One region of the Micromonospora arida genome, then DNA from elsewhere that is predicted to be linked to it. Evidence: riboswitches for the same ligand, from Rfam matches in the RefSeq annotation. Region 1 holds a riboswitch; the other holds the start of a gene.

Region 1 (6,842 bases):
TGCGAGCAGCCGAGCACTTCCGCCGTCCGCTGCACCGTCAGGTCCTCGACGTAGCGGAGCACCACGATCGCCCGCTGCTGCCGGCTGAGTCGGGCCAACGCGCGGCGTACCGCGTCCCGGTCGACGGACTCACCTGCCACGTCGCCACGTGCGGGCTCGTCCGGCGGCTGGCTTGGAATCTCACTGCGCCAGCGCCGCCGCCACCAGGAGACGTAGGTGGTGAACAGCGCTCGGCGCAGGTACGCCTCGGGATGCCCGGCACTCCTGATCGTGGCCCAGCGCCGCCAGACGTCCGCCAGAACCGTCTGCAACAGGTCCTCGGCTCGCCCGGCATCGCCGGTAAGCAGCCAGGCCGAACGCAGCAGCGCATCGGAGCGCGCCGCGACGAACTCGGCGAAGCCTTCCGGTGGCGCCAGTTCCCGAGGTCGTTGCATGGTGTGTGTACCTCCCACCACTTGAACGCTCTGGGAGGTCAGCGAGGTTAACGCAGGAACGGCCGGGGTTGCGGGCCTTCAGGGTCTTGTCGGCCGCGAGCGCTGCTGGCCGCAACAGCGTCGAAGGCCCTGGCTGGGACTCTCGTCCTGGCCAGGGCCTTCGCAGTGGAGCGGGTGACGGGAATCGAACCCGCACTGTCAGCTTGGGAAGCTGATGTTCTGCCATTGAACTACACCCGCAAGCGGCACCACTGTACCCGAGTCGTCGAGGCCGTGCACCCAGGTCCCCCCGCCGACCGCAGCTGTCCGCGTACCGCTCCACCCGGGTCGACCCCAGGTTGATCCACTCGGTTTTCTGGAAGTCGGGGCATCCGGAGCGTTGGGACACCGCGATTTCACTGAAGTCGAGTTGATCACCGCGGCACCGGGGCCGGTACGTACGCCGGTGCCGGCTCCCGTTACGACGGAGCCGGCACCGATGAACCTTCCGGTTGTGGTCAGGCGGCCGTGCACTGGACGTCACGGCTGAGGCGGGTCGGGCGCGCCTGCGGGACGGCGAGGGGCATGGCCCCCGCCGACGGGGCGTTTGGGTCGAGCCAGACCCGAACGGCCGGCCGACCCGGCGCGAGGCCCGGAATGCCCGCGATGTGCTGCTCGCGGCGGGTGAGCATGGCCACGTCGACGGTGAACTCGAAGAGCCGCCAGTCGACCTGCGGCTCGGCCCGGGCGCTGTGCGCCAACTGCGCCACGAGGACCGGATCGGTCACCGGACGGGCGTGCCCCGCCACGTACGCCTCGTCGTCGCTCTCCTCCGCGGGGAAGGAGTGCAGCGCGTAACGGCCGTCACGTTCGAGGTCGCGGCGCTTGGGCGAGTCGATGATGAAGCAGAACAGCCCCTCGGCGGTGATGACCGGAGAGACCGGATGGACGCGGGGCCCGCCGTCGGCACGGACCGTGGCCAGATAGCCGAAGCCCGGCCCGTATTGCTGGAGGAGAACGCGGATCCCGTCGGCGAGTCGGGGCTCGTCGGCGGCGAATTCGGACCAGGAAGCCATGTGGGCATTCTATCGAACAAATGTACGAGTAGCGACCTCGACGCGCTGGTCACCGGCACCGAATCCGGCCACTTTCGGGAACGCGGCTATGGTGGTCCGATGCTGCTCTCCGACCGCGACCTGGTCTCCGAGATCAAGGCCGGCACGCTGGGCCTGGAGCCGTTCGAGCCCACTCTGGTCCAACCGTCCAGCATCGACGTCCGACTCGACCGGCTGTTCCGGGTTTTCAACAACCACCTCTACACCCACATCGATCCCGCCATGCAGCAGGACGACCTGACCTCGGCGGTCGAGGTCCCCGACGGCGAGCCGTTCGTGCTGCACCCGGGGGAGTTCGTCCTCGCCTCGACACTGGAGGTCATCTCGCTGGGTGACCAGCTCGCCGGCCGACTGGAGGGCAAGAGCTCCCTGGGCCGGCTCGGGCTGCTCACGCACTCCACCGCCGGCTTCATCGACCCGGGCTTCTCCGGTCACGTGACACTGGAACTCTCGAACGTGGCGAACCTGCCGATCACCCTGTGGCCGGGCATGAAGATCGGGCAGCTCTGCATCTTCCGGCTCTCCTCGCCGGCCGAGCACCCGTACGGCTCGGTGGTCTACGGCTCGCGCTACCAGGGCCAGCGGGGGCCGACACCCAGCCGCGCCTGGCAGCACTGGCGCACCTGGCCCACCCGCTGAGGTTCAGCCGTTAGGACCGAGACGACGAGGGCCCGCCGCGACGGATCGCGACGGGCCCTCGGTCATCGGAAGGTCAGCCTGGACGGCCGTAGCTGTGGATCGGGCCGTCGTCGACCTTCTTCATCTTGACCGGTTGACCGGCCTGCGAGGCGTGCACCACCCAGCCGCCGCCGACGTACATGCCGACGTGGTGGATGTCGCTGTAGTAGAAGACCAGGTCGCCGGGGCGCAGGTCGCCCTTGCTGACGTTCTTGGTGACCCGGCTCTGCGCGGCGGCGTTGTGCGGCAGCGACACGCCGGCCTTCGCCCAGGCGGCCAGCATCAGACCGGAGCAGTCGTACGAGTTCGGGCCCTCGGCACCCCAGACGTAGGGCTTGCCGATCTGCGCGCAGGCGAACTTGACCGCGGTGCCCGCGGCGCCGCCGGGGTAGCTACCCGGGCAGGGTGCCGGGCGCAGCGGACCGCCGCCGCCGCTGCCGTACACCTTGAGGCGCAGCTTCTGCAGGCGGTCGATCTCTTCGTTGATCTGCTTCTTCTTCGCCGCCAGCTGAGCTTCGGTGCGGGTCAGCTGGGCCACCATCTCGTCCAGCGGCGCCTTCTGCGCGGCCAGCTGATCGCGCAGGTCGGCCACCTGGCGTACGTCCTTCTGCTGGTTGTGCGCGAAGCGGTCGAGCATTTCGAGCTGGCCGACCACCTCGCTGGGCGACCGGCTGCCCAGCACGGCGTTGACTGTCGAGACGTTCTCACCCTTGTAGGCGCGTACGGCCAGGGCGCTGACCTTGTCCATCGCGGCGTCGACCTGGCGCTCCAGCGGAGTGATCCGGGCGGCCAGCGCGTCGGCCTGCTTCCGCTTTGCGGCGAGGTCGGTGCGGGTGGCGTTGTGCCGTTCGATGATCGGTTCGAGCTTGTTCCAGTCGGCGTCGATCTGGCGCTCGATCTCGGCGACGGACGGGTCGGCGTGCGCCGCCGTGGCACTGCCGGTCAGGACGACGGCGATGCCGGCCAGCGCGGCGAGTGCGGTGGTGAAGCGGGACCAGCGTGGGCGCGGCACGATCGAGGCCGGGCCGGCTGATGCCGGCCGCTCGGACGACGGCCGCGGGGCATGGAGTGCCACCGGGGTTCCGTACTCCTTCTTCCTGACCGCCTACCGGGTTAGCTGACGGGTTCGGGCGGGAAGTCGGCGCCCTACCGCAGTGGCTGCGGATTCACCCCGAGGGACCTGGGTCCCCGGTTCGCTCGGAAACGACTCGGCGGTGTCGGTCCGTTACCGCCCGGGCTGGGCGGAGCTGCTGTCGGGCCGACGAATGACCAGAGTAGAGACGCTTGTTACCGATCCGCAACCCGTGCGGCCGTGACACTCCGTACGGATTGGGCGAGGTCACCGACCGTGTGTGAAGAATTCTTTCCGCACGCTTCGATAGATGGAAAGGTATTGACGCGAGCTCCCGGACGGCGCGATGGTGACCTGACCTCACTCCGCGAGAATCTAGGGGGTTCGATGCACCATCCAACCCTGTCGACCGGCTGGCGCGCGCTGCTCGCCGCCACCGTGGTCGCCGCCGCGACCACGGTGCCGCTCTCCAGCGGCCCGGCCGCCGCCGCGCCCGCCACCGACCGTCAGCAGCAGTACGCCGCAGCGGCCACCGAGTACGGCGTGCCGGCCGTCGTGCTGCTCGGCGTCTCCTTCCTGGAGTCCCGTTGGGACACCAACGCCGGCACACCGAGCACCAGTGGCGGCTACGGCCCGATGCACCTGACCGACGCGCGGCACGTGGCCGCCCTACCCGGGCGCGGCCACCACGACGCCGGCGCCGAGGACCCACGCGGCGACGACTCCCGTTCCGCCCGGGTGCCCACGCCCCGGCCGGTCGAGGCACCCGCGCCGTCCATCGCCGCGTTGCAGACCGTGGACGCCGCCGCCACGCTGACCGGCGCCACCCCCGAGGCACTGCGCACCGACGCGGGCCTCAACATCCGGGGTGGGGCCGCGCTGCTGAGCGCGTACCAGAGGGATCTGGGCGCGCCGGTCGGCGCGGGCACCGACCCGGCGGCCTGGTACGGCGCGGTGGCCCGCTACTCGGGCGCGGACAGCGCCGACGCCGCGGCGGCCTTCGCCGACGAGGTCTTCACCACCATCGGCGCGGGCGAAGCCCGGGTGACCGACGACGGCCAGCGTGTCACCCTGCCGGCCCGCGTGGTACGGCCCGAGCGTTCCTGGTTGGACCGGTTGGGCCTGCGCCGCCTGGCCCGCCCGGACGGGGTGGAGTGCCCACGCACCATCTCCTGCGAGTGGATCCCGGCGCCCTACGAGGCGTTCGGCGACGGGGACTACGGCAACCACGACCTCTCCGACCGGCCCGCGCGGCAGAAGATCGAGTACATCGTCATCCACGACACCGAGGCGAGTTGGGCCACGACCCTGCAACTCGTCCAGGATCCGACCTACGTGAGCTGGCACTACTCGCTGCGCTCGGTCGACGGGCACATCGCCCAGCACGTGAAGACCAAGGACGTCGGCTGGCACGCCGGCAACTGGTACGTCAACGCGAAGTCGATCGGGTTGGAACACGAGGGCTTCGCGGCGCAGGGCACCTGGTACACCGAGGCGATGTACCGGACCTCGGCGAAGCTGGTCCGGCACCTGGCGCTGCGGCTGGGCATCCCGCTGGACCGCCAGCACATCATCGGCCACGACAACGTGCCCGGCACCATCGCCTCGACCGTGCGGGGAATGCACTGGGATCCGGGCCCGTACTGGGACTGGACGCACTACTTCGACCTGCTGCACGCACCTCGACTGGACACCGGCACCCCGGCCACCGGGCTGGTCCGGATCGACCCGGACTACACCACCAACCAGCCGGCGTTCACCGGCTGCGTCACAGTGGGCGTGCCCTGCGCGCCGCGCGGCTCCTCGGCGGTGGTGCTGCGCAGCGCACCGGCCGCGGACGCGCCGCTGGTCAACGACATCGCGCTCCGCCCGGACGGCAGCCCGAACACGATGGCGGTGTCGGATCACGGGGCCCGGGCGTCCGCCGGGCAGACGTACGCGCTGGCCGGACGGCAGGGCGACTGGACGGCGATCTGGTATCTCGGGCAGCGGGCCTGGTTCCACAACCCGGCGTCCGCGCCGACCGCCAGTTGGACCGTCGGCGTCGTGGCGACGCCGAAGCCCGGAAAGGCCACCATTCCGGTCTACGGACGGGCGTACCCGGAGCAGTCCGCGTACCCGGACGGGGTGCCCTACCAGGCGATCTCGCCGCTCCAGTACACGCTGGCCGCCGGGCAGCGGTACTCCGTCGGCGCGGTGCTGGCCGGCGAGTACTACCGGGCCAGCACGTTCGACGGTTCCTCGCCCGGCGACTGGACGGTGATTCGCGGCAAGAACCGGTACGCGCAGATCCAGTTCGGCCACCGGATCATGTACGTCGACCTCGCCGACGTGCAGCTGTTGCCCTCCCCGGTGGGGGCACCCCGCTGAGAACCACGACGGCCCCCGGTCGGTGACCGGGGACCGTCGTGTCGCGCGAGGCGGATCAGCCGGGTCTGCGGAACCCGGCGATGGGCATTGTGGTGATGCTGGAGACCTGCACCGGTTTGCCGGCGCGTGGCGCGTGCACCATCTGGTTGTTACCCAGATAGAGGCCGACATGACTCAGGCCGGAGAAGAAGAAGACCAGGTCACCGGGGCGGGCGTCGCCTCGCGAGATGGCCTTGCCCTCGTTCCACTGGTCACCGGTGTGGTGCGTGAGGTAGATCCCGGCCGCCTTGTAGGCGTACTGGGTCAGCCCTGAGCAGTCGAACGAGTTCGGCCCGGTGGCGCCCCAGACGTACGGCTTGCCGACCTTGCCGCAGGCGGTCTTGATCGCGGTGCGGGCCGCCTCACTGACCACTCCGTTGATGGTCGGGCAGGCCGCCGTCTTGACAGTGGTCTTGGGCATCGACGCCTCGAGCTTCTTGATCTCGGCGTCGATCTGCTTCTTCTTGGCCGCCAGATCATTCTGCTGCTTGGTCTGGGTGACGATCAGCGCGTCCAGCTTCTGCTTCTCGCCGTCGTACTTGTCCCGCACGGCCAGCACACCCTCGACTTCCTTGCGCTCCTGCGAAGCGAGCCGGTCGAGGATGGTGAGCTGCTCGGTGAGCGTGTCCGGCTTGGCGCTGACCAGCAGCGCACCGATGTCGTGTGACGGGCCGGAGATGTAGTAGCGGGAGGCGAGGTCGCCGACCCGGTTGAGCGCCAGCTCGCTCTGCAGCGCCAGCGGCTCGATCTTCTTCTGGAGGTCCGCCGACTTCTTCCGGTTGACCTTCAGCTGCGCCCGGACCTTGTTGTACTGCTCGATGGTGGGCTCCAACTGCTCCCACTTCTTGTCGATCTGCGCCTCGATCTCGTCGACCGTGGGCGCGGCATGTGCCGGCGCGGTCAGCAGACCGGCACCGACGGCCGCGGCGGCGACCAGGGTCAGCACCCGGTACGCGACGCGACGCAGGCCACCAGAGCGAGCAGACGCGTTCAGGTCGTGACGATGAGGGGGCATGGTTGCCACCGGCACCGACTCCTTTGCAACCGACCGCCGGGCGCCTCGCGTGAGGGAAGGGCCGAGGCAGACGACCCACAGCGGTCGGTGCCCCACATTAGGGAAGCTGCGGGCGGTAATCAAGGCGAGCGCGGTAACCA
Region 2 (7,885 bases), on a different contig from region 1:
CCGTTGCCGGCGATGACCGGCGCGAACGCCCGGATCGTCGACAGGGTGCCGATGTAGTGGGTCTCCAGCTCCAGCCGGATGAGGTCCAGGTCGCCGTCGAGGAGGTCGGTCCGGGTGTCGATGCCCGCGTTGTTGATCAGCAGGTTCACGCCGCCGGCCAGCTCGGCGGCGGCGGCCACCGAGGCGGGGTCGGTGATGTCGAGGCGGACCGGCGTCACGCCGGGTAGGTCGACGCTGTCGGGGTTGCGGGCGCCGGCGTAGACGGTGGCGCCCCGGGCGAGGAGTTCGGCGGCCAGGTGCCGGCCGAGGCCACGGTTGGCGCCGGTGACGAGGGCGGTGCTTCCAGCGATCTTCATGGCCGTCACGCTATCCGACCTGACTTCTGCCAAGCAAAGTCAGCTATGTCACGAGGGTGAGCCGACCGGATCGGGAATACGACCCGGATGCGGCCACAGCCGGACCGGTGACGACTCGTATCCTTTCCGCGAACCTCCGTGCGAGCCGAGATGGGAGACGGTGTGAGCAACCAGGCCGAAACGTTGGAATTCCAGGCCGAGGCGCGTCAGCTCCTCCAGTTGGTGGTCCACTCGATCTATTCGAACAAGGACGTCTTCCTGCGGGAACTCATCTCGAACGCGTCCGACGCACTGGACAAGCTCCGACTGGCCACCCTCGTCGACAAGGACCTCGTCGCCGACACCGACGACCTGCACGTCGCCTTGGAGATCGACCGCGACGCCCGCACCCTCACCGTGCGGGACAACGGCATCGGGATGACCCGCGACGAGGTCGTCCAGCTGATCGGCACGATCGCCAAGTCGGGCACCGCCGAGCTGCTGCGCCAACTGCGCGAGTCCGCCGACGCCCACGCCAAGCAGGACCTCATCGGCCAGTTCGGCGTCGGTTTCTACGCCGCGTTCATGGTCGCCGACCGGGTCACCCTGCTGACCCGCAAGGCCGGCGAGACCGGCGGCACCCGCTGGGAGTCCACCGGCGAGGGCACGTACTCGATCGAGGCGGTCGACGAGGCGCCGCAGGGCACCACGGTGACGCTGCACCTCAAGCCGGCCGACACCGAGGACAACCTGCACGACTACACCGCCGAGTGGACCGTCCGCGAGATCGTCAAGCGCTACTCCGACTTCATCGCCTGGCCGATTCGGATGAGCGTCGAACGCCCCGGCGCCGACGGTGAGGCCGCCACCCGCGAGGTGCAGACCCTCAACTCGATGAAGGCACTCTGGGCGCGGCCCCGAGACGAGGTCGACGCCGCCGAGTACAACGAGTTCTACAAGCACGTCAGCCACGACTGGGCCGACCCGCTCGAGGTCGTGCACATGAAGGGCGAGGGCACCTTCGAGTACGAGGCGCTGCTCTTCCTGCCCAGCCACGCCCCCCTGGACCTGTTCTCCCCGCAGGGCCGCCGTGGCGTCCAGCTCTACGTCAAGCGCGTCTTCATCATGGACGACTGCGAGGCGCTGGTCCCGACCTACCTGCGCTTCGTCAAGGGTGTGGTCGACGCGCACGACCTGTCGCTGAACATCTCCCGGGAGATCCTCCAGCAGGACCGGCAGATCCAGATCGTCCGCCGCCGCCTGGTCAAGAAGGTCCTCGCCACGGTCAAGGACCTCAAGGCCAACCACGCCGAGCGCTACCGCACCTTCTGGACCGAATTCGGCGCGGTGGTCAAGGAAGGGCTGATCGACGACACCGACAACCGGGACACCCTGCTGGACATCCTGTCGGTGGCCTCCACCAACGACCCGGCCGAGCCCACCGACCTGGCCGGCTACGTGTCGCGGATGAAGGACGGCCAGAGCGACATCTGGTACGCCACCGGCGAGTCCCGGGCCGCCATCGAGAACTCTCCGCACCTGGAGGCGTTCCGGGCCAAGGGGCACGAGGTGCTGCTCCTCACCGACCAGGTCGACGAGGTGTGGGTCGAGCGGGTCGGCACGTACGACGGTCGGCCACTGCGCTCGATCGCCAAGGGCGAGATCGACCTGGACACCGACGAGGAGAAGCAGCAGGCCGAGGCCGAGCGCGAGCAGCAGCGACAGGAGTTCGCCGGGCTGCTCGACTGGCTGGGGACCACCCTCACCGACAGCGTCCGGGAGGTTCGCCTCTCGTCCCGGCTCACCACCTCACCGGCCTGCGTCGTCGGCGACGCCCACGACCTCACCCCGACCTTGGAGAAGATGTACCGAGCGATGGGGCACGAGATCCCCACGACCAAGCGGATCCTGGAGATCAACCCCGGTCACCCGCTGGTGTCGGGGCTGCGCAAGGCCCACGAGCAGGGCAGCGACACCGCCGCCCTGACCGAGACCGCCGAGCTGCTCTACGGCCTGGCGGTGCTCGCCGAGGGCGGTGAGCTGACCGACCCGGCCCGCTTCACCCGGACGCTCGCCGACCGGCTGGCCCGCACGCTGTAGCCGTAGGGGGATCGCTCGCCCGCAGCTAACGTGACGCGTCCCGCACGAGAGGGTGGAGTCCGTCGGTGCTCAGGATGGTGCTGCGTACGTCAGCTGCTGTGGTGGCCGTCTGTACGGTGACCGCGTGCGGTACCTCACCGGCTCGTACAGCGGACCGGTCAGCGGGCGAAGCGATCCCCTCCGCGGCGCAGGCGACGGGCTCGGCCACAGCCACGAAGCCGCCCAACCCAGCAGTTCCGGCGACGGGCGGGCCGGGCTACTCCGCGGCGTTGTCCGCACGCCTGGTCGCCACGGACTCGGTGCCGCCAGGATTCACTGTGAAGATTGCGACAGTCATGTCGCCTGATTCTGGGGAGCAACGCTCAGACGCCTGCTCGGGCAGCATGACCCCGCTGTTGTCAGCGAGGCGGCTGACCGGGACTCCGTCAGCGATGGCCGCGGCCACCCTCAGCTATGACGCGGGCCCGGATGACCTGTGGGTGGGGACCGAAGTCCTCAGGACATACGCCGATGACGGTGCACGACGAGCAATGGCCGACCTGCGAACCTTGATCGGCCGTTGTCCCACCGTCGCGTCGTCCAGCCAGGGCGGCAGCCGTCGCTTCGCAGTGGCACCAGGGCCGCGGTTGGGAGATGACAGTCTTCGCGTCAGGTGCAGCGCGACGTACGGTGCTGACACGCTGGAATGCGACAGCGTCCTCGTCCGGATCGGAACCACTCTGGTGGTCATTCAGGAGGAGGGCAACAAACCCGGTGGTGACAGATTCCTGGACCAGCTCGCCGAAGCTGCGCTCCGCAGATATCAGGCGACCGCCTGAATCGAACTGTCAGGCCGGGCTGTGGCCGTGTTCGCCACGCCTGCTGTGCCGACCTGATCGGAAACGGTCCACGATGGTTACTGCACAGACGTCGATCGCCCGCAACCGCTGCGGGACCCGCCCCGCGTGCCCCGGTGAAGAAGTTCACAGGGGGTGGGCGACCGTCACCGACCGTGCCTAACGTCGGTCGGGTTCGCCATTGCGGACACCACGGCCGGCAACGCCAAATCCTGCCCCCGGTCGTCGGAACCCAGTCACCCGGGCAGGAGCGGGGGACCCACACGTTCCTCGGTGCATGTCACCTCGGGGTGAAGCCGCCACCGCGCGGCCGGGCTCCTCGGCCCGAACCCGACAGCTCACCTCGCCGGCGTGGAGGAAGCTCACATGACGTCTGTCTACACCCCCCGTCATCGACGGGTCACCACCCGCCGCCTCGCCGTCGGCACCCTTGCCGTTGGCGCGGTCACCGGCGCCGTCGCCCTCTTCGGGCCGGCCGCCCCGGCGCAGGCCGCCGTCAACTGGGACGCGATCGCCAAGTGCGAGTCCGGCGGCAACTGGAAGATCAACACTGGTAACGGGTACTACGGCGGGCTTCAGTTCTCGCAGAGCACCTGGGCCGGTTACGGCGGCAAGAAGTACGCCGCCCGCGCCGACCTGGCCAGCCGCGGCGAGCAGATCGCCATTGCCGAGAAGGTGCTCGACGGACAGGGCATCGGCGCGTGGCCGACCTGCGGCAAGAAGGGTGGCTCCGCGACCAAGCCCACCGCGAAGCCGTCGACCAGATCCACCGAGAAGTCGACGACGTCGACCGCGAAGCCCACCAAGCCGCAGGAGCGGTCGTCGCGTGGCGAGCAGCCGGCGACCCGTGACCACCAGCGCACCGCGCCGGTGGCGGGCGGCCAGACGTACCTGGTCAAGTCGGGCGACACCCTGTCCGAGATCGCTGCCGACCAGCGGGTGGCCGGCGGCTGGCAGGCCCTGTACGAGGACAACCGGCAGGTGGTCGGCGCAGACCCGGGTCTGATCTTTCCGGGTCAGCGGCTCAGCCTCTGACGGATGACACACGAACGCTCGGCCGGTGACCCGGCCGAGCGTTCGTGTGTGTCGTGCTGTCAGCCCGGGTGCCCGTACCTCGTGCGGGCCGCCGTCACGCCGCCGAGGCGGACGCCTTCGGCCCTCGATGCGACGCTGCCGGGCCGGCGTTCCAGCCCCAGCGGGAGGCTGGCACCGGGGACTCCCCGGGACGGCCCGCGCCCACGTCGTCACTGTCGTCGCCGTCGGTGGTCCTCCCGACCGAGTCGGGCGTGCTGCGGGACAGTCGCAGCGACTGCTCGGCGCCGTTGCGGGCCGCGCACGGCCAGGACTGCCCGGCGCACTGGAGGTTGCGGCACTGGTCCTCGTCGTCCGGCTCGTGTGCGCTCAGCACGTCGATCGCCAACTGCCACAGCAGCGGGTCGGTCACGTCGTGCGGACGCTCGGCGGTGCGACTCGGTCGGTTGCTGGTGTCGTCGGACATGGTGGGCCCCCCTCGTCAGGCTGTACCCCTCAAGGGTCACCCGTCAGCCGCCGGCTAAACCGCCGACCTGCTGTGATGTGTCTCTGATCGCAGCTCGGCCGTGGACGCCGCACGCTTATCGGTCAGTCCGGCAGAAGTGGCATCTCCACGCCCGGCTCCCGGCCGAGCAACACCGCCCGCGTGAGCGCCGCTGATCCGAACCGGTCGCGGACCGCGTCGACCGCAGCGTCCAGATGGGAGCCGGGGTCTGGCTGGAACGGCAGCTCAGGCTGGACCGGGTTGTCGTCGAGGTTGCCCACGGAGACACCGATCAGGGTGATGCCTCGGCGATCGATCTCGGGCAGCGCGGCCCGCAACAACGTCCGCGCGGCGGTGAGTAGCGCCGTCGTGTCGGCGGTCGCCTTACCCACCGTGTGCGAGCGGGTCGCCCGGGTGTAGTCGCCGAAGCGCAGCCGCAACACCACGGTGCGGCCCGACCGCCCGGCCGTCCGCATCCGCCGGCTGACCCGGTCGACCAGCCCGGCGAGGATGGCGTCCAGTTCCGTCGAGGCGTGCGGGCTGCGACTCAGCGCGTGCTGCGCGCCCATCGAACCGCGTCGCCGCCCCACCTGCACCGCCCGGGGGTCGCGATTGTGCGCCAGAGCGTGCAGGTGCCGGCCGGCACCCGCGCCGAGCAGCGACACCAGCGCCGCCTCACCGAGGCGGGCCACCTCCCCGACGGTACGGATCCTGCGTTCGCGCAGCTTGGCGGCCGTGACCGGGCCGACGCCCCAGAGCCGTTCCACCGGCAGCGGGTGCAGGAACGCCAGCTCGGCGTCCGGTGCGACCACCAGGAGGCCGTCCGGTTTCGCCACGCCGCTGGCCACCTTGGCCAGGAACTTCGTGCGGGCCACCCCCACCGTGATCGGCAGGTGGACCCGGTCGCGGACGTCCCGGCGCAGTCGTTCGGCGATCTCGGCCGGTGGCCCGACCAGCCGCCGCAGACCACCCACGTCGAGGAAGGCCTCGTCGATGGAGAGCCCCTCGACCAGCGGTGTGGTCTGCCGGAAGATCTCGAAGACCGCCCGGCTCGCCGCCGTGTACGCCGACATCCGCGGCGGCACGACGATCGCGTCCGGGCACAGCCTTCGCGCCTGCTGGCCGCCCATCGCGCTGCGGACGCCCCGCGCCTTCGCCTCGTAGCTGGCAGCGAGCACCACGCCGCCACCGACGATCACCGGCCGCCCACGCAGGCGCGGGTCGTCACGCTGCTCGACCGACGCGTAGAACGCGTCCAGGTCGGCGTGCAGGATGCTGGCGCCGTGCGACACGTACACATGTTCGCATGGCGTCCGGCGAATGCGGCAGTGAGCTGGGCGAACGCCGATCAGTCGAGGCAGAACTCGTTGCCCTCGGGGTCGGCCATGACGAGATGACCGGCGCCCAACGGGGGAGCGGGCTCGTGCCGACTGAGCCGCTTGGCACCACGCGAGACGAGCCGTTCGGCTTCGGCCTCCAGGGCCGCCATCCGCTCGTCACCCTCCAGTCCGGGGGCTGCGCGTACGTCGAGGTGGACGCGGTTCTTCACCTGCTTGTGCTCCGGCACCCGCTGAAAGAACAGCCGTGGTCGTGTGCCCTCGGGGTCGACCACCGCCGACGCGTCGTTGCGGCTCTCCGGCGGCACACCCATCGCCTCCAGCGCCTGGTCCCACGACTCGAAGTCTCCGGGTGGTGCCTGTACCTGGTAACCGAGCGCGTCGGCCCAGAACGTGGCCAACCGCGCCGGGTCGGCGCAGTCGAACGTGATCTGGACGTCGCGGGTCACGGCGGATCCCTGCTTCCTGTTCTGGTCGGTCATGATCCCAGCCTTTCGCGGATAGCGGACAGGGCTGTTCCGCTATCCGTGCAACGATCGACGGGTGACCGTCGAGGCGACGACCGAGCGGGTGCTGCGCCTGCTGGCGCTGCTGCAACGACGACTGTCCTGGACGGCCACCGAACTCGCCGCCGAGCTGGGGGTCACCGGCCGGTGCGTGCGCCGCGACGTGCAGCGTCTGCGGACGCTCGGCTACCCGGTGCGCGCGGTGTCGGGCGTCGGTGGCGGCTACCAACTCGGCGCGGGCACCCGGCTGCCGCCGTTGCTCCTCGACGACGAGGAGGCGATCGCCACGGCGGTGTCTCTGCGGCTCGCCTCCGGGGGCACGATTGCCGGGGCGAGCGAGGCGGCGCTGCGGGCACTCACGAAGCTCGACCAGGTGATGCCGTCGCGGCTGCGCGCCGAGGTACGGGCGGTGCACGGCTCCACCGACACCCTCATCGGCCCGGTCGCCGAGATCGACGCGGAGCTGCTGGTGACACTCGCCCGGGCCTGTCGGGACGGGGTACGCGTTCGGTTCCACTATCCCGGCCGGGACGCTGGCGAGCGGGAACGGACGGTCGAGCCGATCCGGATGGTCACGACCGGCCGCCGCTGGTATCTGATGGCCTGGGACGTCGACCGCGCCGACTGGCGGACGTTCCGGCTGGATCGGATGCGGGGTGCGGTGGCGACGACCTGGCGTTTCCCGGCGCGCGAGCATCCGGATCCGGCCGCCTTCGTGCAGCGGGCCGTGACCGGGGCACCGTACCGCTACCTCGCCCGGGTGCGGGTGCACGCCCCACCGGAGCGGTTGCGGGAGGTGGTCCCACCACAGGTGGGGCGGGTCGAGGACGACCGCGACGGATGGTCCGTGCTGGTCGTCGGCGGCGACAACCTGGACTGGCTCGCCGCGCACCTCGCCCGCCTGGATCACGAGATGGAGGTGCTGGAGCCTCCCGAGCTGCGCGAGGCCGCAGGCCGGCTCGCCCGTCGCCTGGCAGTGCTGGCCGGTGCGACGTCGGAGCCCGGCGCGCGGTGACGCAGCGTGTAGTGGCGCAGCGACACCGGGCTGCCGTCGGGAGCGGCCCATGGTGCCGTGCTGGTGCCGACACACTGCCATCCTGCGCGCTCGTACAGCGCGGCGGCCGCGGTGCCATCGGCGGCCAACTCCAGCACCAGGTCCGTTCTGCGTTTGTCCGCCCACCGGCGGGCCCGGTCCAGCAGGGCGCTGCCCAGCGCCAACCCACGGGCTTTCGGCACCACGAAGAGACGAGCCACC

What was found. A riboswitch is a leader RNA that binds a small molecule or an ion and turns the genes downstream of it on or off. The one in region 1 is predicted to bind cyclic di-AMP.
Region 2: another riboswitch for cyclic di-AMP. It lies ahead of ACFYP0_RS16570 (transglycosylase family protein); the one in region 1 lies ahead of ACFYP0_RS32325 (C40 family peptidase).

What each region holds. Positions count from the first base shown of each region.
Region 1 covers NZ_JBIALC010000019.1:69,180-76,021, reverse strand. The annotation lists gene ACFYP0_RS32345 (SigE family RNA polymerase sigma factor) at 1-434, opposite strand, end outside; tRNA gene ACFYP0_RS32340 (tRNA-Gly) at 601-674, opposite strand; gene ACFYP0_RS32335 (pyridoxamine 5'-phosphate oxidase family protein) at 932-1,489, opposite strand; gene dcd (dCTP deaminase) at 1,589-2,167, shown strand; gene ACFYP0_RS32325 (C40 family peptidase) at 2,241-3,281, opposite strand; cyclic di-AMP (ydaO/yuaA leader) riboswitch at 3,295-3,430, opposite strand; gene ACFYP0_RS32320 (N-acetylmuramoyl-L-alanine amidase) at 3,666-5,648, shown strand; gene ACFYP0_RS32315 (C40 family peptidase) at 5,704-6,717, opposite strand.
Region 2 covers NZ_JBIALC010000004.1:521,798-529,682, forward strand. The annotation lists gene ACFYP0_RS16560 (SDR family oxidoreductase) at 1-356, opposite strand, end outside; gene htpG (molecular chaperone HtpG) at 507-2,435, shown strand; cyclic di-AMP (ydaO/yuaA leader) riboswitch at 3,465-3,637, shown strand; gene ACFYP0_RS16570 (transglycosylase family protein) at 3,638-4,306, shown strand; gene ACFYP0_RS16575 (hypothetical protein) at 4,401-4,769, opposite strand; gene dinB (DNA polymerase IV) at 4,892-6,079, opposite strand; gene ACFYP0_RS16585 (VOC family protein) at 6,136-6,606, opposite strand; gene ACFYP0_RS16590 (helix-turn-helix transcriptional regulator) at 6,668-7,645, shown strand; gene ACFYP0_RS16595 (GNAT family N-acetyltransferase) at 7,537-7,885, opposite strand, start outside.